Regions from separate parts of the Sodalis praecaptivus genome, predicted to be linked through region 3. Evidence: predicted binding sites of a transcription regulator. Region 3 holds the regulator's gene; each other region holds the start of a gene.

Region 1 (5,768 bases), 140 kb from region 3:
GACCGCCTGGAGTTACTGGTTTATGTGGATGGCGGTGGGGATTTCGGAAATCACCGCGATTGGCGTTTATGTGCAATTCTGGTTTCCCGATTTGCCGCAGTGGATCCCGGCGCTGGCGGCGGTAGGCCTGGTGGCGGCCGCCAATTTGGCGGCGGTGCGGTTATATGGCGAGATCGAGTTCTGGTTCGCCTTGATAAAGATCACCACCATCATCGTCATGATCCTGGTTGGACTGGGGGTGATTTTCCTGGGGGTCGGCAACGGCGGCCAGCCGGTGGGGCTGGCAAATCTGACCGCCCACGGCGGTTTCTTCACCGGCGGCTGGCGAGGATTTCTCGTCGCGCTGTGTATTGTTGTGGCTTCTTATCAAGGCGTAGAGCTGGTGGGCATTACCGCAGGCGAAGCGAAAGATCCGCAGGTGACGCTGCGTCGCGCCATCGGCAATATTCTTTGGCGCATACTGATCTTCTATGTCGGCGCTATCTTTGTCATCGTCACGCTGTTCCCGTGGAACCAGATCGGCGCCAACGGCAGTCCGTTCGTACTGACCTTCGCGAAAATCGGGATCACCGCCGCCGCGGGGATTATTAACTTTGTCATCCTGACGGCGGCGCTATCGGGTTGCAATAGCGGGATGTACAGCTGCGGGCGTATGTTATACGCCCTGGCGAATAACCGCCAACTGCCGGCGGCGATGGGGCGGCTTTCGCAGAGCGGCGTGCCGGCGGTGGGCGTGACGGTGTCGATAATCGTACTGCTGGCGGGCTCTTGTTTGAATTATATTATCCCCAATCCGCGGCAAGTGTTTGTCTACGTATACAGCGCCAGCGTTTTGCCGGGAATGGTGCCGTGGTTCGTGGTGTTGATAAGCCAGCTGCGCTTTCGCCGCCGCCATCGGCAAGCGTTAGTCGATCATCCTTTCCGATCGGTGCTGTTCCCATGGGTAAATTATTTCACCATGGCTTTCTTAGGCTGTGTGCTGCTGGGGATGGCGTTAAGCCCGGACACCCGTATGTCGTTAACGGTCGGCGGCGGGTTTTTGCTCAGTATCTCCCTGATTTATCGCTTATGCGACCTGGGTCGGCGCGGCGGCGCGCTTAGCCGTTGCCGACCGGCGGCTTCGTCAAAACGGTAACCGACGCGTTTACCTAAAGCGGCACGACCCCGTGCAGGTGCGGCGCCATTATGCCGGCGGCGTCATCGCATAGAAGTCGCGCTAGCGCGCCGATCTGATTTAGCGTCACCGCGCCCGGGGCGTGCCCGCCGAGAGTAAAGCGTCACCGTACCTGAGGCGTGTCGTCGCGGGTAAAGCGTCACCGCGCCTGGGGCTACACCGCGGGTAAAGCGTCACCGCGCCTGGGGCTACACCGCGGGTACAGCGTCACCGCGCCCGGGGCGTACCCGCCGAGAGTAAAGCGTCACCGTACCCGAGGCGTGCCCGTCGCGGGTACAGCGTCACCGAGTTGGGCGCGTCGTCTCCCGCGCGAAAGGAGAAAGCAACATTTGCGCGCGGGACTCCATCGCTTTCGCATCAAACGCCCATTTACCCGTGGAACCCCATCGCTTTCGCATCAAACGCCCATTTACCCGTGGGATCCCATCGCTTTCGCATCAGAGGTCACAACCCGGGAGCGGCGTGTTGGGCAGCTCGGGGCACGGTCGTCATCGCATCGCCCTGAAGGTATGCAGCCACCCCCATCTGAAGCGCAGGTGGGAATGACGGCGTGCGATAAGCGCTGGCGGGGATATCACGCCCAACCTTTATTTTCCATTATTTCCTTAAAATGAGAACCCACGCACCGGATTGGTGCGCTCGCCCCTCTACGCTTAACAAACCCCAAGGGTAGGGGAGCCGAGATTGTTGCTTGCCCACGGCTGGCCACCCTTCGCCGACCTGGCAGAGATATTGCTTAGCTGAATTGCCTGAGCATTCGTGACCGGCGGTTGCGTGTCATCAGCTGTTTTCATTGGTTAAACGGTGTTACTGCAGAGTTTGTTGCCGATTGTCGCCCTTTGGCGTTCCAATAACCCAGCACTAAGGAACACGATAATGTCATTGAAACCGATAGCCTCTCCGCTTGCCGCTTTCATCATCGGCTGTCTTGGAACGGCGTTTGCGGCCCACGCCGATATTACCGTCGGCGTCGCCGGGCCGTTTTCCGGTCCCAACGCGACCTACGGGGATCAATACTGGCGCGGCGCCAGTCAGGCCGCGGCGGATATCAATGCCGCCGGTGGGATCAACGGTGAGAAAATTACCTTGGTGCAGGGGGACGACGCCTGCGAGCCCAAACAGGCGGTCGCGGTAGCCAACCGGCTGGTGGATCAATCCCACGTGGCGGCGGTCATCGGCCATTTCTGTTCGTCGTCCACGATGCCGGCCTCGGAGGTGTATGACGATGCCGGCATTCTCGCCATCACGCCCGGTTCCACCAACCCGCAGATCACCGAGCGCGGCATGAGCAACCTGTTTCGCATGTGCGGCCGAGACGACCAGCAGGGCGCTATCGCCGCCAGTTACATCATCGACAAATTAAAAGCGACCAAAGTGGCGATCATCCACGACAAAGATACTTACGGGCAGGGGCTGGCGGATGCCACTAAGGCCGCGCTGAATAAAGCGGGCGTGAAGGAGGTCATGTACGAAGGGTTATCGCGCGGCGAAAAAGATTTCAATGCCCTGGTGACCAAAATCCGCTCGGTAGACCCGCAGGTGGTGTATTTCGGTGGCTGCCATCCCGAAGCCGGGCCGTTGGTTCGTCAAATGCGTGAACAGGGCGTGAAGGCGAAATTTTTCTCCGGCGACTGCATTGTCACCGAAGAACTGGTGACCGCGGCGGGGGGACCGCAATATACCGACGGCGTGCTGATGACCTTTGGCCAGGACCCGCGTTTGATACCGGCGGGCAAATCGGTCATTGAGAAATTCCGCGCCAGCAAGTTCGAGCCTGAGGGGTACACGCTGTACGCTTACGCCTCGCTACAGGCCATTGCCGCCGCCTTCAAAGCCATCGGCGGTAGCGATTCCGCCAAGGCCAGCGATTGGCTCAAATCCCATTCGGTAGACACCGTGATGGGGCAGAAAAGTTGGGACAGCAAGGGGGATTTGAAAGTCTCTGATTATGTCGTTTATCAATGGGATAACCAGGGTAAATATCAGCAGTTGCCTTAACCGCGCGGCATGCACTTCGAGGGGCGCGCCGGCATGATAAGCCCGGCGCGCCGTAATCGCAGAGCGCCGCGAGGCGTTCTGTCGGGCCAGACGGGACCGCTTATCTATGGAAGCATTTTTTTGGCAGCAGATGTTTAACGGCTTAACCCTGGGCGCCGTATATGGTCTTATCGCCATCGGCTATACCATGGTGTATGGCATTATCGGCATGATTAATTTCGCCCATGGCGAAGTCTATATGATCTCCGCCTACCTGTGCGCCATCGGCCTGGCGCTACTCTCTTTCTTCGGGGTGTCCTCGTTTCCGCTGCTGATTTTCGGCACGCTGGTGTTCACGCTGGTGGTCACCGGGGTGTATGGCTGGGTCATCGAACGTATCGCTTACCGGCCCCTGCGCAACTCCACCCGGCTGGCGCCGCTGATTTCCGCTATCGGTATGTCGCTGATATTGCAGAACTATGCGCAAATCAGCCAAGGGCCTCGCCAGCAGGGCATTCCCACATTGCTCGATGGCGTCGTCAAATTTTCACTGGGCGACAGCGTGGTGCAGTTGACCTATACCAAGGTGTTTATCCTGGCGGCATCGCTAGTGGGGATGCTGGTACTGAATTGGGTCATCCGGCATACCCGCCTCGGCCGGATGTGCCGCGCGACGCAGCAGGACCGCAAGATGGCCGCCATTCTGGGGATCAACACCGATCGGGTCATTTCGGCGGTGTTCGTTATCGGCGCCGCCATGGCCGGTTTGGCGGGCGTATTAATAACCATGAACTACGGCACCTTCGATTTCTACGCCGGCTTTATCATCGGCATCAAGGCCTTCACCGCCGCGGTGCTGGGCGGGATAGGCTCCTTACCGGGGGCGATGCTGGGCGGGTTGATCCTCGGCGTGGCGGAAGCGCAGTTCTCCGGCATGGTGAATTCCGATTACAAAGACGTATTTTCCTTTTCTCTCCTGGTGGTGATCCTCATTTTCCGACCCCAGGGATTGTTGGGCCGGCCCTTGGTCGCCAAAGTATAGGAGCTGGCGCGATGACAACGACGACGGGAAAACGCGACATGGCGCTAAGGGACGCTTTTAAGGAGGCGGCGTTGGCGGGTTTGATCGCGCTCATCATTTTCGGCCCGATGGTCGGCGTGGTATTGAACGGTTATCGCTTCGATTTTCACGGCCTACGCCTGGCGGTGATGGTATTGACCGTGGTGGTCGGGCGGCTGTTGCTGAGTCTTTTTTGGCAGACGGCGCCGGGCAAACGCTGGCTGTCCCGTTTCGAGGGGGAAAGAGAGGGCGTTTATGTGCGCGCGCCGGAGGCGAAAAGCCGGCTGCGCTGGATAGTGCCGCTGCTGCTGCTGCTGGCGATACTGTTTCCCTTCGTGGCCACCAAATACCTGCTGACGGTGGGGATCCTGGGGCTGATTTATGTCCTGCTGGGTCTGGGGTTGAATATCGTGGTGGGGCTGGCCGGCCTGCTGGATTTGGGTTATGTGGCGTTTTACGCCATCGGCGCCTACGGGTTGGCGCTGGGATACCAATATCTTGGGCTGGGATTCTGGTCGATGTTGCCGCTGTCCGCCGTTATGGCGGCGGCGGCGGGGGCGCTGCTCGGCTTCCCGGTGCTGCGGATGCACGGTGATTATTTGGCGATCGTGACGCTGGGATTTGGCGAGATAATCAGGTTGGTTCTGAATAACTGGCTGGCGTTTACCGGCGGCCCTAACGGCGTTCCGGTGCCGTCGCCCACCTTTTTCGGGCTGGAGTTTGGCCGCCGCGCCAGGGAGGGCGGCGTGCCTATTCATGAGTTTTTCGGGATGAGCTATAACCCGAATTTGAAGTTTATTTTTATTTATACGGTGCTGGTGTTGGTAGTGCTGTTGGTCCTGTATATCAAACATCGGTTGACGCGGATGCCCATCGGCCGCGCCTGGGAAGCGCTGCGCGAAGATGAGATCGCCTGCCGCGCGATGGGGCTGAATCATGTCCTGGTCAAGCTGTCCGCCTTTACGCTCGGCGCCTCCACCGCCGGTCTGGCCGGCGTGTTCTTCGCCAGCTACCAGGGATTTGTTAATCCCACCTCGTTCACGTTCTTTGAATCCGCGCTGATCCTGGCCATTGTGGTGCTGGGCGGGTTGGGATCCACTATCGGCGTGGTGATCGCCGCTTTTGTACTGACGGTCGCGCCCGAGTTGCTGCGCGGCTTTGCCGAATATCGGGTGCTGTTGTTCGGCGTGCTGATGGTGCTGATGATGATCTGGCGACCGCGCGGCCTGATCCGCGTCAGCCGCAGCGGGTTTACGCCGCGCAAGGGGGTGGCGCCATGAGTGAAACGATACTGAGCGTGGCGCATTTGCATATGCGGTTTGGCGGCATCAAAGCGCTGAATGATGTTAATCTGGACGTGGCGCGCGGCTCTATTACCGCGCTTATCGGCCCGAACGGCGCCGGCAAGACCACCGTCTTCAATTGCCTGACCGGATTTTATCGGGCCAGCGGCGGACAGATCATGCTTAACACCCGGCGGCGCCGCATCAATGTCATCGAGGTGTTGGGGGAGAGACTGCGCTTGGCGGACGGGTTTCATCCCACCCGGCTTGGCAG
Region 2 (5,768 bases), 450 kb from region 3:
CCCTCCTCCCCCAGCGCCTGTAGCGAGTTGCGGGTGATATTCAGCAATACCTGCTCCATCTGATCCGGATCGTGGGTCAACTCCGGCAGGCTGGGATCATAATCCCGCACCAGGGTGACATTATCCGGCATTTCAAGCGACACCAGCTTAAACACCCGTTCGCAGACTTGATGAATACTTTGCGTGACGTGCATCCCGGGCTGTTGGGGACCCAATAAGCGGTCGACCAAGTTGCGCAGCCGATCGGCCTGCTCGATGATCACTTTGGTGTATTCCGTCAACGCCGGGTCGGGCAGCGCCTTGGCCAGCAGCTGCGCCGCGCCGCGCAGCCCGCCGAGGGGATTTTTGATCTCATGGGCGAGGCCGCGCACCAGATCCCGCGCCGCGACCTGTTGGGCGTGCTGGAGCTGCTCTTGGCTAAGACGGCGTTGGTTATCCATCGGCGCCAGCTCCATCAGAATAGTCTCTTCCGGCAGCCGCTGCGCGGTCAGCGACAGGATGTGCGCCCTGCCGTCTACCACCAGCGTCACTTCGTTATCGGTAAAACCCTGGCCGGCGTCCAGGCTTTCGCGCATCAGCTCGACATTGAGGGAGAAATAGCCCAGCAGTTCGGGCAGCGGTGTGCCGAACAGCTTACGTGAGCTTTGCGCCAGCAACTGCTGCGCCGCCGGGTTGGCGTAGTGCACCGCCAGATCATTATCCAGCAGCAAAATACTAGTGATGAGCGAATTAAGGATCTGCCCAGCTTCGGGCAGTGTGCCGGTTGCCATTTAGCAGTCTCCCGCACTCAGTTAGTGCAAAGCGATCGGTTATCGGTGATTGCGCATGGCTGCGCGCCAGGTTTGGTGGAGAAAAAAGCCCATCCGGAGATGGGCTGAAAGTTTCCACGGCAACAAAAAACTCGGGCGATTAAACGCTGTAGTACAGCTCGAACTCCACCGGGTGCGGCGTCATGCGTACGCGATCGTTTTCTTCCGTGCGCAGCGCGATATAGGCATCGATGGTGTCGTCGGTGAATACGCCGCCGCGGGTCAAGAACTCGCGATCCGCATCCAGGGCGTTCAATGCTTCCTCAAGGGAGCCGGCCACGGTTGGGATTTCGCTGGCTTCTTCCGCCGGCAGATCGTAAAGGTTCTTATCCATGGCGTCGCCAGGATGGATTTTGTTGATGATACCGTCCAGGCCGGCCATCAGCAGCGCGGAGAAGGCCAGGTACGGGTTGGCGGCCGGATCCGGGAACCGCACTTCGATACGGCGTGCTTTCGGGCTGGCAACCACCGGAATACGGATGGAGGCGGAGCGGTTGCGGGCGGAATAAGCCAGCATGACCGGCGCTTCATAACCCGGGACCAGACGCTTGTAGGAGTTGGTGGTCGGGTTGGTCAGGGCATTGATGGCTTTAGCGTGCTTGATAACGCCGCCGATATAGAACAGGGCCGCTTCGGACAGGCCGCCGTATTTATCGCCGGAAAACAGGTTATTGCCGTCTTTGCTCAACGACATATGGCAGTGCATGCCGGAACCGTTATCGCCGAAAATCGGCTTGGGCATAAAGGTCGCGGTTTTACCGAATGCGTGAGCAACGTTATGCACGACATATTTGTAGATCTGGATTTCATCGGCTTTTTTGGTCAGGGTGTTGAAGCGGGTAGCCACTTCATTCTGGCCGGCGGTCGCCACTTCGTGATGGTGCGCTTCCACGACCAGGCCCATTTCCGCCATGGTCAAGCACATGGTGGAGCGCAGATCCTGCGAGGAGTCTACCGGCGGAACCGGGAAATAACCGCCCTTCACGCCCGGACGGTGGCCTTTGTTGCCGCCTTCATAAGCTTTACCGGTGTTCCAGGCCGCTTCGATATCGTCGATTGCCACATGCGAGCCGGAAATAGAGGTACCGAAACGAATGTCGTCGAACAGAAAGAATTCCGGCTCCGGTCCAAACAGCACCTGATCGGCAATGCCGGAAGATTTCAGAAAGTCTTCCGCACGCTTGGCGATAGAGCGAGGATCGCGATCGTAGCCCTGCATGGTTGCCGGCTCAAGGATGTCGCAGCGGATGATGAGCGTCGATTCTTCATAGAACGGATCCATCACGGCAGAAGATGCGTCGGGCATCAAGACCATGTCGGATTCGTTAATGCCTTTCCAGCCGCCGATAGAGGAGCCGTCGAACATCTTGCCCTCTTCAAAGAAGTCATCCACCTCTTCTTTTTTGACCGGTGCAGGAATGGTAACGTGCTGCTCTTTACCTTTGGTATCGGTGAAACGTAAGTCGATGAATTTTACTTCATGTTCTTTAAGCATCGACATGACTTGTTCAACGGACATAACTCATATTCTCCCGGATGTTGCTTGTTGTCGTCGTGGAACGAACGCCTATGGATTGGATTTTCTGGCTTACATAGTCTAAAGCTAAAACTGTGCCAACATTGCCAAATCGGCGCGAAACGCTGCGCCGCCGTCTTTTGCTGCACGGGTGGCTGCACCAGATTGGCCGGATTGATCCATCTTAGTGCATTTGACGAAAAGGTGGGCACTATTTTGGTGCATGGGGTGGGGCGGGATGAGATTTTGCACCGGGACAGGGACGCGGCGGCGCGCAAAATGACGCAATCGCCAAGAACGACGGATCTTGTTTAGTCCCTCGCCTAATACGTGTACAATAACGCGCTATTTCTAATGCCTGAGGCAAAGTTGTGATCGAAAATCTGCGTAACATCGCCATCATCGCGCACGTAGACCATGGTAAAACTACCCTGGTTGACAAATTGTTGCAACAATCCGGCACGCTCGGTGACCGCAACGATGCAACCGAACGCGTGATGGACTCCAACGATTTGGAGAAAGAGCGTGGGATTACCATCCTCGCTAAAAATACCGCCATCAACTGGCGCGACTACCGTATCAACATCGTCGACACCCCTGGACACGCCGATTTCGGCGGCGAAGTTGAGCGCGTGATGTCGATGGTTGACTCGGTATTGCTGCTGGTCGATGCCATGGATGGTCCGATGCCCCAGACCCGTTTCGTGACGCAGAAAGCGTTCGCCTATGGTCTGAAACCCATCGTGGTCATCAACAAAGTTGACCGCCCCGGCGCGCGACCCGACTGGGTGGTGGATCAGGTCTTCGATCTGTTCGTCAACCTGGGCGCCACCGACGAGCAGCTCGATTTTCCGATCGTCTACGCATCCGCGCTGAACGGTATCGCCGGTCTGGAACATGAAGAGATGGCCGACGACATGACTCCGCTGTTTGAATCCATCGTGAAAAACGTCGAAGCGCCGAAGGTTGACGTCGACGGCCCGTTCCAGATGCAGATCTCCCAGCTTGACTACAACAGCTACGTTGGCGTTATCGGCGTCGGCCGCATCAAGCGCGGTTCGGTGAAACCCAACCAGAACGTGACGGTGGTGGACAGCGAAGGCAAACGCCGCAACGGTAAAGTAGGCCAGGTTCTGGGCCATATGGGTTTGCAGCGTATTGAATCCAAACTGGCGGAAGCCGGCGATATCATCGCGATCACCGGGCTGGGCGAGCTGAATATCTCCGATACCATTTGCGATCCGGCTCAGGTTGAAGCGCTGCCGCCGCTGACGGTTGACGAACCGACCGTCTCCATGTCGTTCGGCGTCAATACCTCGCCGTTCTGCGGTAAAGAAGGGAAATACGTTACCTCCCGCCAGATTCTGGAACGTTTGAATAAAGAACTGGTGCACAACGTGGCGCTGCGCGTGGAAGAAACCGAAGATCCGGATACCTTCCGCGTTTCCGGCCGCGGCGAGCTGCACTTGTCGGTGCTCATCGAGAACATGCGCCGCGAAGGGTTCGAGATTGCCGTTTCCCGACCGAAAGTCATTTTCCGTACCGTTGATGGCGCCAAGCAGGAGCCGTTTGAGTCGGTGACGCTGGATATTGAAGAGCAGCATCAGGGGCCGGTCATGGAAGCCATGGGCATCCGTAAAGGCGAGATGCGCGACATGCTGCCGGACGGTAAAGGCCGCATCCGTCTGGATTACGTGATTCCCAGCCGGGGGCTGATTGGTTTCCGTACCGATTTCCTGACCATGACCTCGGGCACGGGGCTGTTATATTCCACTTTCAGCCACTACGACGACGTGCGTCCCGGGGAAATCGGCCAGCGCCAGAACGGCGTGCTGATCTCCAACGGCCAGGGCAAGGCCGTGGCTTACGCTCTGTACAGCCTGCAGGATCGCGGACGTCTGTTCCTGGGCCACGGCGCGGAAGTCTATGAAGGCCAGATTATCGGTATTCACACCCGCTCCAACGATCTGACGGTGAACTGTCTGACCGGTAAGAAGCTGACCAACATGCGCGCTTCCGGCACCGACGAAGCCACTACTCTGGTACCGGCGATCAAGATGTCTCTGGAGCAGGCGCTGGAATTCATTGATGATGATGAATTGGTGGAAGTGACGCCGCAGTCGATCCGTTTGCGTAAGCGTCATCTGACCGAAAACGAGCGTAAGCGCGCTAATCGCTCATAACGGCCGTTGCCCGCCGGGCGAACCGTGACCGCTACGCCGGTTGACTTAGGTCAACCGGCTTTTTTTTTTGCCGCCTGCCGCCGCGCCGGTGGCTACGTCAGCCCCCTGGCTGTCCGCCTGCTATCATCACGGCGAGTCGTCTGCGTTATATCCCGTCATAGCGCAGCATGATGGCCTGCTGCCGACAGTAATCAACGAATTTCTGGTCCGGCCGTCTATCGGTGATTAACGCGGAAAATGCGGTTAGCGGGCCAATACGGGCAGGGCGTACGCAATCGAATTTACCGTGATCGACCACCAGAATGGCGTGCTGCGCCATAGCGAGCGCACGCTGTTTCAGCGCCAGTTCATCGAAATGGAAGCACGTGGCGCCGCTTTGTAGGCATAAACCCGCCGCGGAGAAGAAAGACTTGGTGGGACAGATATCATCAAGCGGCGAATGGGTGGTCAGCGGCGTGAAGGTGGCATTGGCGGGGTGATAACGCCCGCCGCACAATATGGCGTTACAACGCGGTTTTTCCCGCAGCGCCAAAAAGGTATTCAGCGAATAGCAAACGGCGGTAAACGGGAGATCGTCATCAATGGCATCAATGATAAACGGCGTGGTGGTGCCGCAATCGAAAAACAGCGTTTCGTCCGGCTCGACCAGCGCCGCCGCCAGCCGGCCGGCCTGCGCTTTTTCGTCGACGTGTCGCGCCTGCTGATCGGAGACGAAGTAGCGCGTCACCGGGTTGTTGTGCGGCGCGGTGACCACATAGCCGCCGAGCAGAACCACCGACGTCGATTCAGCGCTTAAATCCCGGCGGACGGTCATCTCGGAAACGCCCAAGAGCGCGGCAGCGTCTTTCAGATGCAGTTTGTCCGTTCGCTTTAGCGCCTGCCGCAGTCTGTTAATCCGTTCTTCGCGCCGCATTTCCATGGGAATATCCCGCTGTTGCTGAAAGAAGGGGCCGGGGTCGCCAATGCGGCGTCGCGCTTTAGGCCCTCGCGCGCCAACCCAAACCAATGTGCCGGGCAGGCCGTTGCGGGGATATTACCCGCAATGGCTATAGCACGCAAACCGCGCCTGTTCACTATCCATCTGATTCGCCGGCCGTTTGCCGCCCGGACGGTCAGGACGCAAACGGGGATGATCCGGCGCTGCTTCATCGCGGGTAGAGGGCAGCGCGAATGTTTTTAACTTAACATTATTGCTTGTTAATAAGTGATTAACCGGCATATCCCTCCTTATTAAGCGTTAGGTGTAAATCTAATTACATT
Region 3 (5,768 bases):
CGACTCGGCGCCCGCCCAGGCGCCGGTCAATACCGGCGAGCCAACCTATCAGAGCGAATATACCACCACGGTGGTGTATAACCCGGCGGGGGGGCTTAACTATAAGCTGGTGGCCGATCACGTGAATCACTACGCCGAGCAACAGATAACCTGGTTTACTCGGCCGGTCGCCACCACGTTCGATGAGGACAAAGTGCCGACCTGGACGGTAAAGGCCGATAAGGCCAAGCTGACCCAAGACAGGATGCTTTATCTGTATGGCCATGTTCAGGTGGATAGCCTGACCGACGCCTCGCAGCTTAAACGCATTACAACAGATAACGCGGTGGTTAACCTGGTCACGCAGGACGTCTCCTCGGATGATGAGGTAACCTTATATGGTACCGGCTTTAACTCCACCGGCATGAAGATGCGCGGCAATCTGCGCAACAAGACCGCCGAGTTGATTGAAAAGGTTAAGACCTCTTATGAAATCCAGAATTCACAACGTACGCCCTAGCCTGCTTCTGGCCGGCGGCTTAATGCTGGCCAGCGCGCAGGCGCTGGCGCTCACCAGCGACAACCAGCAGCCGATTCATATCGACTCCGCGCAGCAGGCGGTGGATATGGCGACCAACACCGTGACCCTAACCGGTGAGGTGGTGGTCAAGCGTGGCTCCATCGATATTCGCGCCGATAAGGTGGTCATCACCCGTCCCGACGGTAAGGACGGTAACGAAGTGGTGGAAGGCTTCGGTAATCCGGTGACCTTCTATCAGTTGCAGGACGACGGCAAGCCGGTGCGCGGTCATTCGCAGAAAGTGCGCTATGAGACCGCTAATGATCTGGTGATCCTGACCGGCAATGCCTATCTGGAGCAGTTGGACAGCAACGTCAAGGGCGATCGTATTACCTATCTGGTCAAGAAACAGCAGATGGAGGCGTTCAGCGACAAAGGCAAACGGGTCACCACCGTACTGGTGCCGGCGCAGTTGCAGGATAAAAGCGGCGCTAAAGCGCCGGCGAAATCGGCCAAATAAACGGGTATAGGATGTATGGCAACATTAATCGCAGAAAATTTGGCTAAAGCCTATAAAGGGCGCCGCGTGGTGGAAGACGTCAGCCTTAAGGTAAGCTCTGGCGAAATTGTGGGATTGCTGGGGCCAAACGGGGCGGGTAAAACTACCACGTTTTATATGGTGGTGGGCATTATTCCCCGTGACGCCGGCCGCATTGTGATCGACGAAGACGATATCAGCCTTCTGCCGCTGCATACCCGCGCCCGGCGCGGTATCGGCTATCTGCCGCAGGAAGCCTCGATCTTCCGCCGTCTGAGCGTGTTCGACAATCTGATGGCGGTGCTGCAAATCCGCCAGGATCTGACCAGCGAACAGCGCAACGACCGCGCGAAAGAGCTGATGGAAGAGTTTCATATCAGTCACCTGCGCGACAACCTCGGCCAGTCGCTATCCGGCGGTGAACGACGCCGGGTGGAGATCGCGCGCGCGCTGGCCGCCAATCCTAAATTCATCCTGCTTGACGAACCTTTTGCCGGCGTCGATCCGATTTCGGTCATCGACATCAAAAAAATCATTGAACATTTGCGCGACAGCGGCCTTGGCGTGCTGATTACCGACCACAACGTGCGTGAAACCCTCGACGTGTGCGAACGGGCCTATATCGTCAGCCAGGGTAAGCTTATCGCCCACGGCTCCCCCGCCGACATCCTGCTCGACGAACAGGTCAAGCGGGTTTATCTGGGCGAAGAGTTCCGCCTCTGATAAGGTGACGTTACCGCCGTGGTTCGTGAGGATAGTTGACGCATTATATGAAGCAAGGTTTACAACTCAGGCTGAGTCAGCAGCTAGCCATGACCCCGCAGTTGCAACAGGCCATCCGTCTGTTGCAATTGTCCACGCTTGAACTCCAGCAGGAAATTCAGACGGCGCTGGAAAGTAACCCCTTGCTTGAGCAGGCCGATTTGCATGACGAGGTGGAGGCGCACGATGCGCCCGACAGTGAATCGCTGGACACCCGCGAGGCGATGGAACAAAAGGACATGCCGGAAGAGCTGCCGCTGGACGCCACCTGGGACGAAATGTACTCCGCCGGCACGCCATCCGGCACCGGTACCGATTATCGCGACGAAGAATTACCCGTCTATCAGGGCGAAACCACCCAGACCCTACAGGATTACCTGATGTGGCAGGTGGAGCTCACCCCTTTCTCCGATACCGATAAAGCCATCGCCACCTCGATAGTCGACGCCGTGGACGACACCGGTTATTTGACGGTGCCGCTGGACGATATTCTCGACAGCATCGGTGACGAAAACGTGACCCTCGACGAAGTAGAAGCAGTGCTAAAACGCATTCAGCGCTTTGATCCGGTCGGCGTGGCGGCGCGGGATTTGCGTGATTGCCTGCTGATTCAGCTCTCGCAGTTTCCGGTCGATTTGCCCTATCTCAACGAAGCGCGGCTCATCGTCAGCGATTATCTTAATCTGCTGGGCAGCCATGATTTCCGCACTCTGCTGCGTTCGACTAAGCTGAAAGAAGAGGTGCTGAAACCCGCGATGGGGCTGATACAGTCGCTGGATCCGCGTCCAGGGCAGTCCATCAATACCGGCGAGTCGCACTATGTCATTCCTGACGTGCTGGTGCGCAAACTGCAAAACCGCTGGGTCGTGGAACTGAATACCGACAGTATCCCGGCCCTGCGCATCAATCAGCAGTACGCGGCGTTGGGTAGCAGCACCCGCAATGATTCGGACGGTCAGTTCATCCGCAGCCATTTGCAGGAGGCGCGCTGGCTGATTAAAAGCCTGGAAAGCCGCAATGAAACGCTGCTGAAGGTGACGCGCTGTATTGTCGAACGGCAGAGAGCGTTTTTTGAACAAGGGGAAGAGTTTATGCGGCCGATGGTGCTGGCGGACATTGCCCAGGCGGTAGATATGCACGAGTCCACGATCTCGCGCGTCACCACCCAAAAATATCTGCACAGCCCGCGCGGCATCTTTGAATTGAAATATTTTTTCTCAAGCCACGTCAATACCGAAGGGGGAGGCGAAGCGTCCTCAACGGCTATTCGTGCGCTGGTGAAAAAACTCATCGCCGCGGAAAACCCGGCGAAGCCGCTTAGCGACAGTAAGCTCACCGACCTGCTTTCCGAGCAGGGTATCATGGTGGCGCGGCGTACCGTAGCAAAGTACCGAGAGTCTTTATCCATCCCGCCGTCGAACCAGCGAAAACAATTGGTTTGACCTCTACAGAGAAGGAAGACACTATGCAGCTGAACATTACCGGACAGCATGTTGACATCACCGACGCCTTACGAGAATTTGTTACCACCAAATTCTCAAAGCTGGAACAGTTCTTCGATCGCATCAATCAGGTTTATATTGTCCTGAAGGTGGAGAAAGTTCAGAAGATTGCCGAAGCGACGGTGCATCTCAACGGTGGTGAGCTGCACGCGACTGCGGAAGCGGATGATATGTACGCCGCCATCGATCTATTGATCGATAAACTCACGCGGCAGTTGAACAAGCATAAAGAGAAGCTGAAACAATATTAATTTAACCGTAGCCGACAACGCTACCTAAACCTCACATCGGCTCGTTATCCCTACGGTAACGGGCCGATGAGTCTTAAAGGTTAACCAGCGCCTAAGTGACCCGAAATGACTAACGATACAGCAATGCAAATTGATTCAGTGTTAAACATTGAATGTACCCGCAGCGACGTCCACTGCCAGAGCAAGAAAAGAGCGCTGGAAATCATCAGCGAACTGGCGGCGAAGCAGCTCAACCTGGCGCCGCAAGTGGTGTTTGACGCCGTATTGACGCGTGAACGCATGGGCAGCACCGGTATCGGTAATGGCATCGCCATTCCGCACGGGAAGCTGGAAGAGGACACGCTGCGCGCGGTCGGGGTTTTTATCCGGCTTGAACAGCCTATCGCCTTTGACGCCATCGATAATCAGCCCGTGGACCTGCTGTTCGCGCTGCTGGTGCCGGCGGAGCAGTGCAAGGTCCATTTGCACACCCTGTCGCTGGTCGCCAAGCGGCTGGCGGACAAAACCGTTTGTCGCCGCTTGCGCGCCGCGCAAAGCGACGAGGAGCTGTATCAGATTATGACCGAGACGGATGACGGCGACTGATGTCGCGGCGCCGTCCCGACCGCGGGATGGAATGGGCGAGGCATGGCCGCATCGCCAGGGGATGAGATAAGTAAGGCAGAGGGGTGTAGCGTCATGGTGCTGATGATAGTCAGCGGTCGTTCCGGCTCAGGTAAATCCGTTGCGCTGCGCGCGCTGGAGGACATGGGTTTTTATTGCGTCGATAATCTGCCGGTGGTGCTGCTGCCGCAGCTTGCCAGTACGCTGGCGGCGAGCAATATCTCCGCCGCGGTGAGTATCGATGTGCGCAATATGCCCGAATCGCCGGAAATTTTTGAGCAGGCCATGGATAACCTGCCGCAGGGCTTTTCCCCGCAGCTCCTGTTTCTGGACGCCGATCGTAACACGCTCATCCGCCGCTATAGCGACACCCGCCGGCTGCACCCGCTCTCCGCCCGGAACCTGTCGCTGGAAAGCGCCATCGATGAAGAGGATTCGCTGCTTGAGCCGCTGCGCTCGCGCGCCGATTTAGTGATCGACACCTCCGAAATGTCGGTGCATGAGCTGGCCGAAATGCTGCGCACCCGCCTGTTGGGCAAGCGCGAGCGGGAACTGACCATGGTGTTTGAATCCTTCGGCTACAAGCACGGCATCCCCATCGACGCCGACTATGTATTCGACGTACGCTTTTTGCCCAATCCCCACTGGGATCCCAAGCTCAGGCCGATGACCGGCCTGGATCGCCCCGTCGCGGCGTTTTTAGATCGCCATACCGAAGTACATAATTTCATCTATCAGACCCGCAGCTATCTGGAGCTGTGGCTGCCGATGCTCGAAACCAACAACCGCAGTTATCTCACGGTGGCGATAGGCTGTACCGGCGGCAAGCACCGTTCGGTCTATATCGCTGAACAGCTGGCGGACTATTTCCGTTCTCGCGGCAAGAATGTCCAGTCCCGCCACCGCACTCTGGAAAAGCGCAAATCATGACGGTCAAACAAACGGTAGAGATAAAAAACCGCCTGGGGATGCACGCCCGGCCGGCAATGAAGCTGTTTGAATTGGTACAGAGTTTTGATGCCGAAGTGCTGTTGCGCAACGACAGCGGCACCGAAGCGGAAGCCAGCAGCGTTATCGGTTTGCTGATGCTCGATTCCGCCAAAGGGCGGATGATCGAAGTCGAGGCCACCGGGCCTGACGAGGTACAGGCGCTGGCGGCGGTGATCGAGCTGTTTAACGCCGGGTTTGACGAGGATTGACCCCGACCCCGTCCGCCACCCTTTCCCTGCCCCCTCTGCGGTCCAAGCCTGTCACGGGCGACGCTCTCGCCGCGTGTAGCTTCCCCGTCTTGCATCGGCATTCAACGCCGACAAACCTTTGCCCGCTTAGAACGTAGCCGGCGGTCGACGCCGCCGGGTGGTGGCGATGGGTATCCGGTCGGGCTATCCGCACCCGGGTGCAGGCAAATGCGATCTTCCGAGCTTCGGCCGCCCCAGCACCGAAGTGCGGCCATTACGATGGGGGAATGGATTCAAGTTAAGCGTAAAGTCCAGGTCCAAATCCAGGTCCAAGCCCAGGTCCAGGTCCACGTCCACGTCCACGTCCACGTCCACGTCCACGTCCACGTCCAAGTCCAAGTCCAAGTCCAAGTCCAAGTCCAAGTCCAAGTCCAA
Region 4 (5,768 bases), 810 kb from region 3:
TCCCCTGGCATCGAGTGGTAAATCGTCACGGCGCTATCTCGCTAAGCGGCGAGGATTTCTACCGCCAGCTCAGGGTGCTACAGGCCGAAGGGCTGTTGTTACAAGACAGCGGCCGGTTTGATCTCGCCCGCTGCCGGTGGCGTCCAGAAGACGGCGATTAAGCGCTTATCGCCAGCCGCCTATCGCCTTGACGTTTTCACCACGGGATGAAATAGGCCGTTCTCACCCCACTCTCTCTGATGGGCCTGCATAGGCCCCGCCGACAAGCGCTGTAGCCGCGCTTTAGGGACCGGCATAATCCAGCAGCTCTTATCCCATCGCCGTGGTGGTACGGGGCGTTACCGCGCGTTCTTGATGGGCGTCTGGGCCTGTGCAGCGCGAGCGCCGCCAGTGCCACGATTTATCACCGCAGCCACGGGGAACGCAGGCCGCCCTGGGCACGCCTCGTCGTTGGCAGCGGCCGTTGGGAGCATGGTTACCAGAAGCGACCACGGGAGTGACGGTCGCCAGATGTCGCCTTAACAATGACGGCCGCCGTGAAGCGGCCGTAGGAATGACGGTCGCCGGAAGCGACCCTCGGTATTGCGGTCGCCGGAAGCAGGCATTGAGAAAACAGCCACCGGCAACAGGCATTGAGAAAACGGCCATCGGTAGAAGGCATTGGGAGGAGGGCCTCCGGGAGCAGGCATTATTACGACGGCCGCCGGAAATAGGCATTATGAAGAAGGCCGCCAGAAGCGGCCATTCGGACCAAGGCCGCCAGGACGCGCGGCCGCTGTCGGATAGCCGTTAAAAGGACGTCGGCGCCGGGATGCTATTCGAGGGTGTCACCTGCGTCGGCGAACTTGACGGCACCGTGGTAGCGGGTTGCGTTTGCGTCGGCAAGGCCACCGACTCAACCGGTACCAAGATCAAATCGTGGCGCGTTCCGCCTTGGGTGACCGCCATTTTTACCTGCTCGGTGATCATCACTACGCGGCCATCAACCGTAATGGCGGCACTTAACAGGATACGGGCATTGGGCTGAATATCCGAGGGATTAAACGGCAATACGAAGCTGAACGGAGCCTGCTTGCCGTCCGTGCGCACCACGCGCTGCGCGATGACTTTAGACGGGGTATCAGGAATCGTGGCATCGGATAGCGTGACCGTCAACGCCGCGTTAGGCGGCAGCGCGATGCGCTGGCGGATATACACCGTACCGCTGACCGCCGGCTGGCTGATGGCGCCCTGCTGGGCGGTGCCCGGCGCTTTAAACGCGGGGGTGGGAATGTTGGCGCTTTTATCCGCGCATCCTGCCAATGTGGCGCCCAGAGCGACACCCGCAATGATTTGCCAGAGTTTCATCTTTCGCTTCTCCTTCTTATTATTTGCCGGACCTTCACCACCGTGGTACAGATTGTGGCGAATGCGATGGTGGTTCGTACCACCCAATGCTTTAATCATGGCACAAGATCCCGGAAATTTCCTGTCGCCGGGTTAAGGAGGATTTTCTGCCGTCCGCCGCCTGACCGAAGGGCCGGCAGCCATAAAAAAGCGGGAGCGCTAAGCGCTCCCGCTGGATTGGCACCCGTTCTGTCGGTAGCACGGAACGGTTAATGCCCGCGATTAGGGGTTGTAGGCATTCTCGCCGTGGCTGTTGACGTCCAAACCTTCGCGCTCTTGCTCCTCGGACACGCGCAGGCCCACCATCATATCGGCGATTTTGAAGCCGATAAACGCCACCACGCCAGACCAGATCAGGCATACGATCACGCTGATGAGCTGCACCCACACCTGGTGGCCCATGGTGACCCCTTCAGCATAACCGGTGCCGCCCAGCGACGCGGAGGAGAATACCCCTGTCAGGAGACAGCCGACGATACCGCAGACGCCGTGTACGCCAAAGACATCGCACACGTCATCCACTTTCAGCCATTTCTTCAAGGTAACCACGCCCCACAGACCGGCGACGCCACCCACCAGGCCGATGACCAGTGCACCGCCAACGCCGACGGTACCGGCAGCCGGTGTAATGGCGACCAGACCGGCGATACAGCCTGAGCACGCACCCAACAACGATGGTTTACCGCGCAGCATCCACTCGACAAACACCCAGGAAAGGATGGCGCCGGCGGTGGCCATGACGGTGTTGATAAAGGCCAGGCCGGCGATTTCGTTGGCGGCGCTGGCGGAGCCGGCGTTGAAGCCGAACCAGCCGACGTACAGGATAGCGGTGCCGGTAAATACCATCGGCAAGTTATGAGGTTTGAACGCTTCTTTTCCAAAACCGGCGCGTTTGCCCAACAAGTAAGCCCCCACCAGCCCGGCGCTGGCGGCGTTAATATGCACCACGGTACCGCCGGCGAAGTCCAAAGCGCCCAAAGAGGCCAGGTAACCCCCCGCCCATACCATATGCGCCATGGGCAGATAGGAGAAAGTCAGCCACACCAGCACGAAAATCAGCACCGCCGAGAAGCGGATACGCTCCGCCAGCGCGCCGACGATCAGGCCAACGGTAATGCAGGCGAAGGAGCACTGAAACGCGACATGAATCAGCTGATAGAAACTGCCGGTCAGTGCGGTCACGCCGATGCTTTTAAGCATGATCATGCTGAAATCGCCGAAGAAGGCATTACCGGTACCGAACGTCAACGAGTAGCCGTAAATCATCCATAGCACACAGACCAGCGCAAAAGTGACCGCAACCTGCGTCAGCATTGACAGCACGTTTTTTCCGCGCAGCAGACCGCCGTAAAACAGCGCTATCCCCGGAAGCGTCATGAACAGCACCAGCGCGGTGCTTATCATCATAAAGGCATTGTCGGCCTTGTCGACTGCGGGTGCCGCAGCCATGGCCCAGGACGGCAAGAGGGCCGCAGCGCCTAAAGCGGTGAGTGAGACAAGTTTCTTCATTTTTTATTCATCCCTATCTACAAATAGCGCATGTCGTTAAAGTGCCGCTTCGTCGGTTTCGCCGGTACGAATGCGAATAACCCGCTGAAGTTCAGCAACAAAAATCTTGCCGTCGCCGATTTTGCCGGTATAGGCCGCCTTGCTGATGACATCAATCACTTCATCAAGCTGATCGTCAGCGATAGCGATATCGATTTTCACTTTTGGCAGGAAATTTACGCTGTACTCGGCGCCGCGATAAAGCTCGGCATGGCCTTTCTGACGCCCAAATCCCTTCACTTCAGTGACCGTCAGCCCCTGAATTCCCACAGAGGAGAGCGCTTCACGCACATCTTCCAATTTAAATGGCTTAATCACCACGGTTACCAGCTTCATATGTACCCCTCGAAAATTAAGTCCCGACTCGCGACCACTACGCCCAATTAAAGCAAAGCATGTGCCACAAATGTTTTGACATAAAAATTTACCGTTAGCAGGCTATTCCTATGGCAACTGCCTGTCGCGAGTTAGAGGGAGGGATCAAAAAAGCAAGGCCATATAAAGGGAAATGCACCAAACAGGTGCCTGATGCTAAAAAACGGTGCGTCTGTCACAAATTTGGCACACAAATGCCCACTCGCAGTGCGTACCGCGGCGAATGGGCATCCCATTGGCGCTTACGATGACGAAACGGCGAGGGGAAATCGTGGCGCCTGAGGGATAAAGGCAAATGTTATTGCCGCACGGCGGCGAAAGGGTAAAGGTATCGCTAAGCCGGCGGCCCGGCCTTAACCGGGCAATGCCTGGGGCGCGTCGGCGCGCAGCGCCTGTCCCGCCTGCTGCAGCTGATACATTCGATAATAGCGGCCTCGCGCCTGCAGCAGGGCGGCATGGGTGCCCCGCTCCACCGCCTCGCCCCGATGCAGCACCAGGATTTGATCCGCCTCGACCACCGTCGACAGCCGGTGGGCTATGACCACCAGCGTCGTATGGCGCCGCACCGCCACCAGCGCGCGGGCAATCGCCTGTTCAGTACCGGAATCGATATTGGCGGTGGCCTCATCGAGAATCAATACCGCCGGCGTGGACACCAGCACCCGCGCCAGAGCCAGCAATTGCTTTTGCCCGACCGACAAAGTGTTGCCCTGTTCACCCAGTTCGGCGAACACTCCCCCCGGTAGCGAGCGTACCAGCGCCGCCAGTTGCACCTGCTCTAACGCGCGCCAGACCTGTTGTTCGCTTATCTCCCGTCCGAGGGTGACGTTGCCATAGACCGTGTCAGCCATGACGACCGGATCTTGCTGCACCATTGCCACCCCCTGGCGCAAGACGCGATGGCTAAGAGTCTCTATGGGCCGGCCGTCCAGTAACAGCGTCCCCGCGCTGACCGGATAGTAGCCCATCATCAGGCTGGCCAGGGTACTCTTGCCGCTGCCGGTATGCCCCACCAGGGCGATAAAACTTTTCGCCGGCGCCATTAGCGAAATGTCGCGCAACACCGGCGATCCCTGGCGATAGGCAAAGTGCAGGTGGCGCAATTCGATGGCGCCACCGCTCAGGGAAACATCATCCGTGCCGTACCGTTGCGCGGGACCGTCCATCAGTTCAAAGATACGTTCTCCCGCGACCGCCGCCTGCTGCATGATGGACTGCTGGGATGTCAGCTCAATCAGCGGCTCGTTGAGCCGGCCGAGGTAATTGATGAAGGCGTAAAGCACCCCCACACCTATCGCCCCGCGCGGACTTAGCCCAAACAGCAGCAGCATGCCGCACAATATCAGCGCAAACAGCAGGCTGAGCAGCGGGCGCAGCAGATAGCCCTCCAGCCGTAGCGTCGCCATACGGGTTTGGAAGTGGGCGTGGCTTGCCCGCTGTAGCTTGTCGCCGAAACGCCGCTGCTGGCGGAATTGCTGAATTACCCCCATCCCGTTGATGGCTTCATTAAAACCATCATTGATATCGGCGACATAGGCCCGCATCCGCCGCACGATTGGCGTGCTGTAATGCTGATACAGCCACATCACCACAATGACCACTGGAAACAGCACCAGCGAGATACTCGCCAGCCGCCAGTCCAGCAAAAACATCGCCACCAGCATGGCGCTGATTAACGCCACGCTGCGCAGCACGGAGGCCACCACCGTGACGTACAGATCTTTCACCACTTCGGTATCGTTGGTCACCCTGGAAATGAGCTGCCCTACCGGCTGAGTATCGAATACGCCTAACGGCTGGCGCAGCGCGGCATCCATGACTTCCGTTCTCAACTGCTGCACGACGCTTAACGCGGTGCGGTTGAATAACAGCGCCTGGTAATAGCGCAGCGCCGCCGACAGCACCTGTAGCGCGAGGAAAATCGCCACCAGACCGGCCACCGTCCAGGGCGGCAGGACTTTCTCGGGCAGAATATGGTCGATGAAATAGCTAATGACTATCGGTCCGGCGACTTCCGCCGCTGCCGCTAGCCATAACATCAGAGCCGCCAACGTCAACGGCCTGCGGTAGGGCCGGCCATAGGCGAGTAGCCGTTTAAGGGGGGGCCAAAGGCTAGTCCAGCTGCGCATCGCCCGCCTCCTTGGGTTCCTGTTCGAGGGCGGCTTCCAACTGCTGGTAGCGGTACATATCCCGGTACCAGCCCGGCTGGTGCAGCAGCGCGGCGTGATCGCCGCGCTGGCCGATGCGGCCCTGTTTAAGCACCAGGATCTCGCTCGCACCCTGCAGCGCCGACAGCCGGTGCGCGGTAATGATCACCGTTCGGTGGACACCCCAGCGACGCAGATTATGCAATATGCTATGTTCGGTACGCCCGTCAACCGCCGATAACGCGTCATCCAGGACGAGAATTTCCGCCTCCAGCAAGAGCGCTCGGGCAATCGCCAGACGCTGTTTCTGCC

Evidence for each region. The regulator sigma-54, encoded in region 3, starts transcription at its own class of promoters, with help from an activator protein. The targets are predictions, from matches to a motif close to GTTGGCACANNTTTCGCTNT.
Region 1: SANT_RS18260 (branched-chain amino acid ABC transporter substrate-binding protein) is a predicted target of sigma-54. The motif match lies at 1,894-1,913, and genes of this name have one in related genera.
Region 2: glnA (glutamate--ammonia ligase) is a predicted target of sigma-54. The motif match lies at 2,409-2,428, and genes of this name have one in related genera.
Region 4: glnK (P-II family nitrogen regulator) is a predicted target of sigma-54. The motif match lies at 3,320-3,339, and genes of this name have one in related genera.

Annotation. Positions count from the first base shown of each region.
Region 1 is NZ_CP006569.1:4,086,386-4,092,153, reverse strand. It holds gene thrP (bifunctional threonine/serine APC transporter ThrP) at 1-1,135, shown strand, start outside; gene SANT_RS18260 (branched-chain amino acid ABC transporter substrate-binding protein) at 2,051-3,172, shown strand; gene SANT_RS18255 (ABC transporter permease subunit) at 3,279-4,193, shown strand; gene livM (high-affinity branched-chain amino acid ABC transporter permease LivM) at 4,232-5,491, shown strand; gene SANT_RS18245 (ABC transporter ATP-binding protein) at 5,488-5,768, shown strand, end outside.
Region 2 is NZ_CP006569.1:4,679,041-4,684,808, reverse strand. It holds gene glnL (nitrogen regulation protein NR(II)) at 1-770, opposite strand, end outside; gene glnA (glutamate--ammonia ligase) at 910-2,328, opposite strand; gene typA (ribosome-dependent GTPase TypA) at 2,697-4,508, shown strand; gene deoR (DNA-binding transcriptional repressor DeoR) at 4,654-5,427, opposite strand.
Region 3 is NZ_CP006569.1:4,224,784-4,230,551, forward strand. It holds gene lptC (LPS export ABC transporter periplasmic protein LptC) at 1-499, shown strand, start outside; gene lptA (lipopolysaccharide ABC transporter substrate-binding protein LptA) at 468-1,019, shown strand; gene lptB (LPS export ABC transporter ATP-binding protein) at 1,035-1,760, shown strand; gene rpoN (RNA polymerase factor sigma-54) at 1,808-3,241, shown strand; gene hpf (ribosome hibernation promoting factor) at 3,265-3,552, shown strand; gene ptsN (PTS IIA-like nitrogen regulatory protein PtsN) at 3,658-4,137, shown strand; gene rapZ (RNase adapter RapZ) at 4,231-5,085, shown strand; gene npr (PTS phosphocarrier protein NPr) at 5,082-5,354, shown strand; gene SANT_RS24625 (hypothetical protein) at 5,538-5,768, opposite strand, start outside.
Region 4 is NZ_CP006569.1:3,415,792-3,421,559, forward strand. It holds gene SANT_RS15250 (MGMT family protein) at 1-161, shown strand, start outside; gene SANT_RS15255 (YbaY family lipoprotein) at 790-1,347, opposite strand; gene amtB (ammonium transporter AmtB) at 1,609-2,895, opposite strand; gene glnK (P-II family nitrogen regulator) at 2,932-3,270, opposite strand; gene SANT_RS15270 (SmdB family multidrug efflux ABC transporter permease/ATP-binding protein) at 3,663-5,438, opposite strand; gene SANT_RS15275 (SmdA family multidrug ABC transporter permease/ATP-binding protein) at 5,422-5,768, opposite strand, start outside.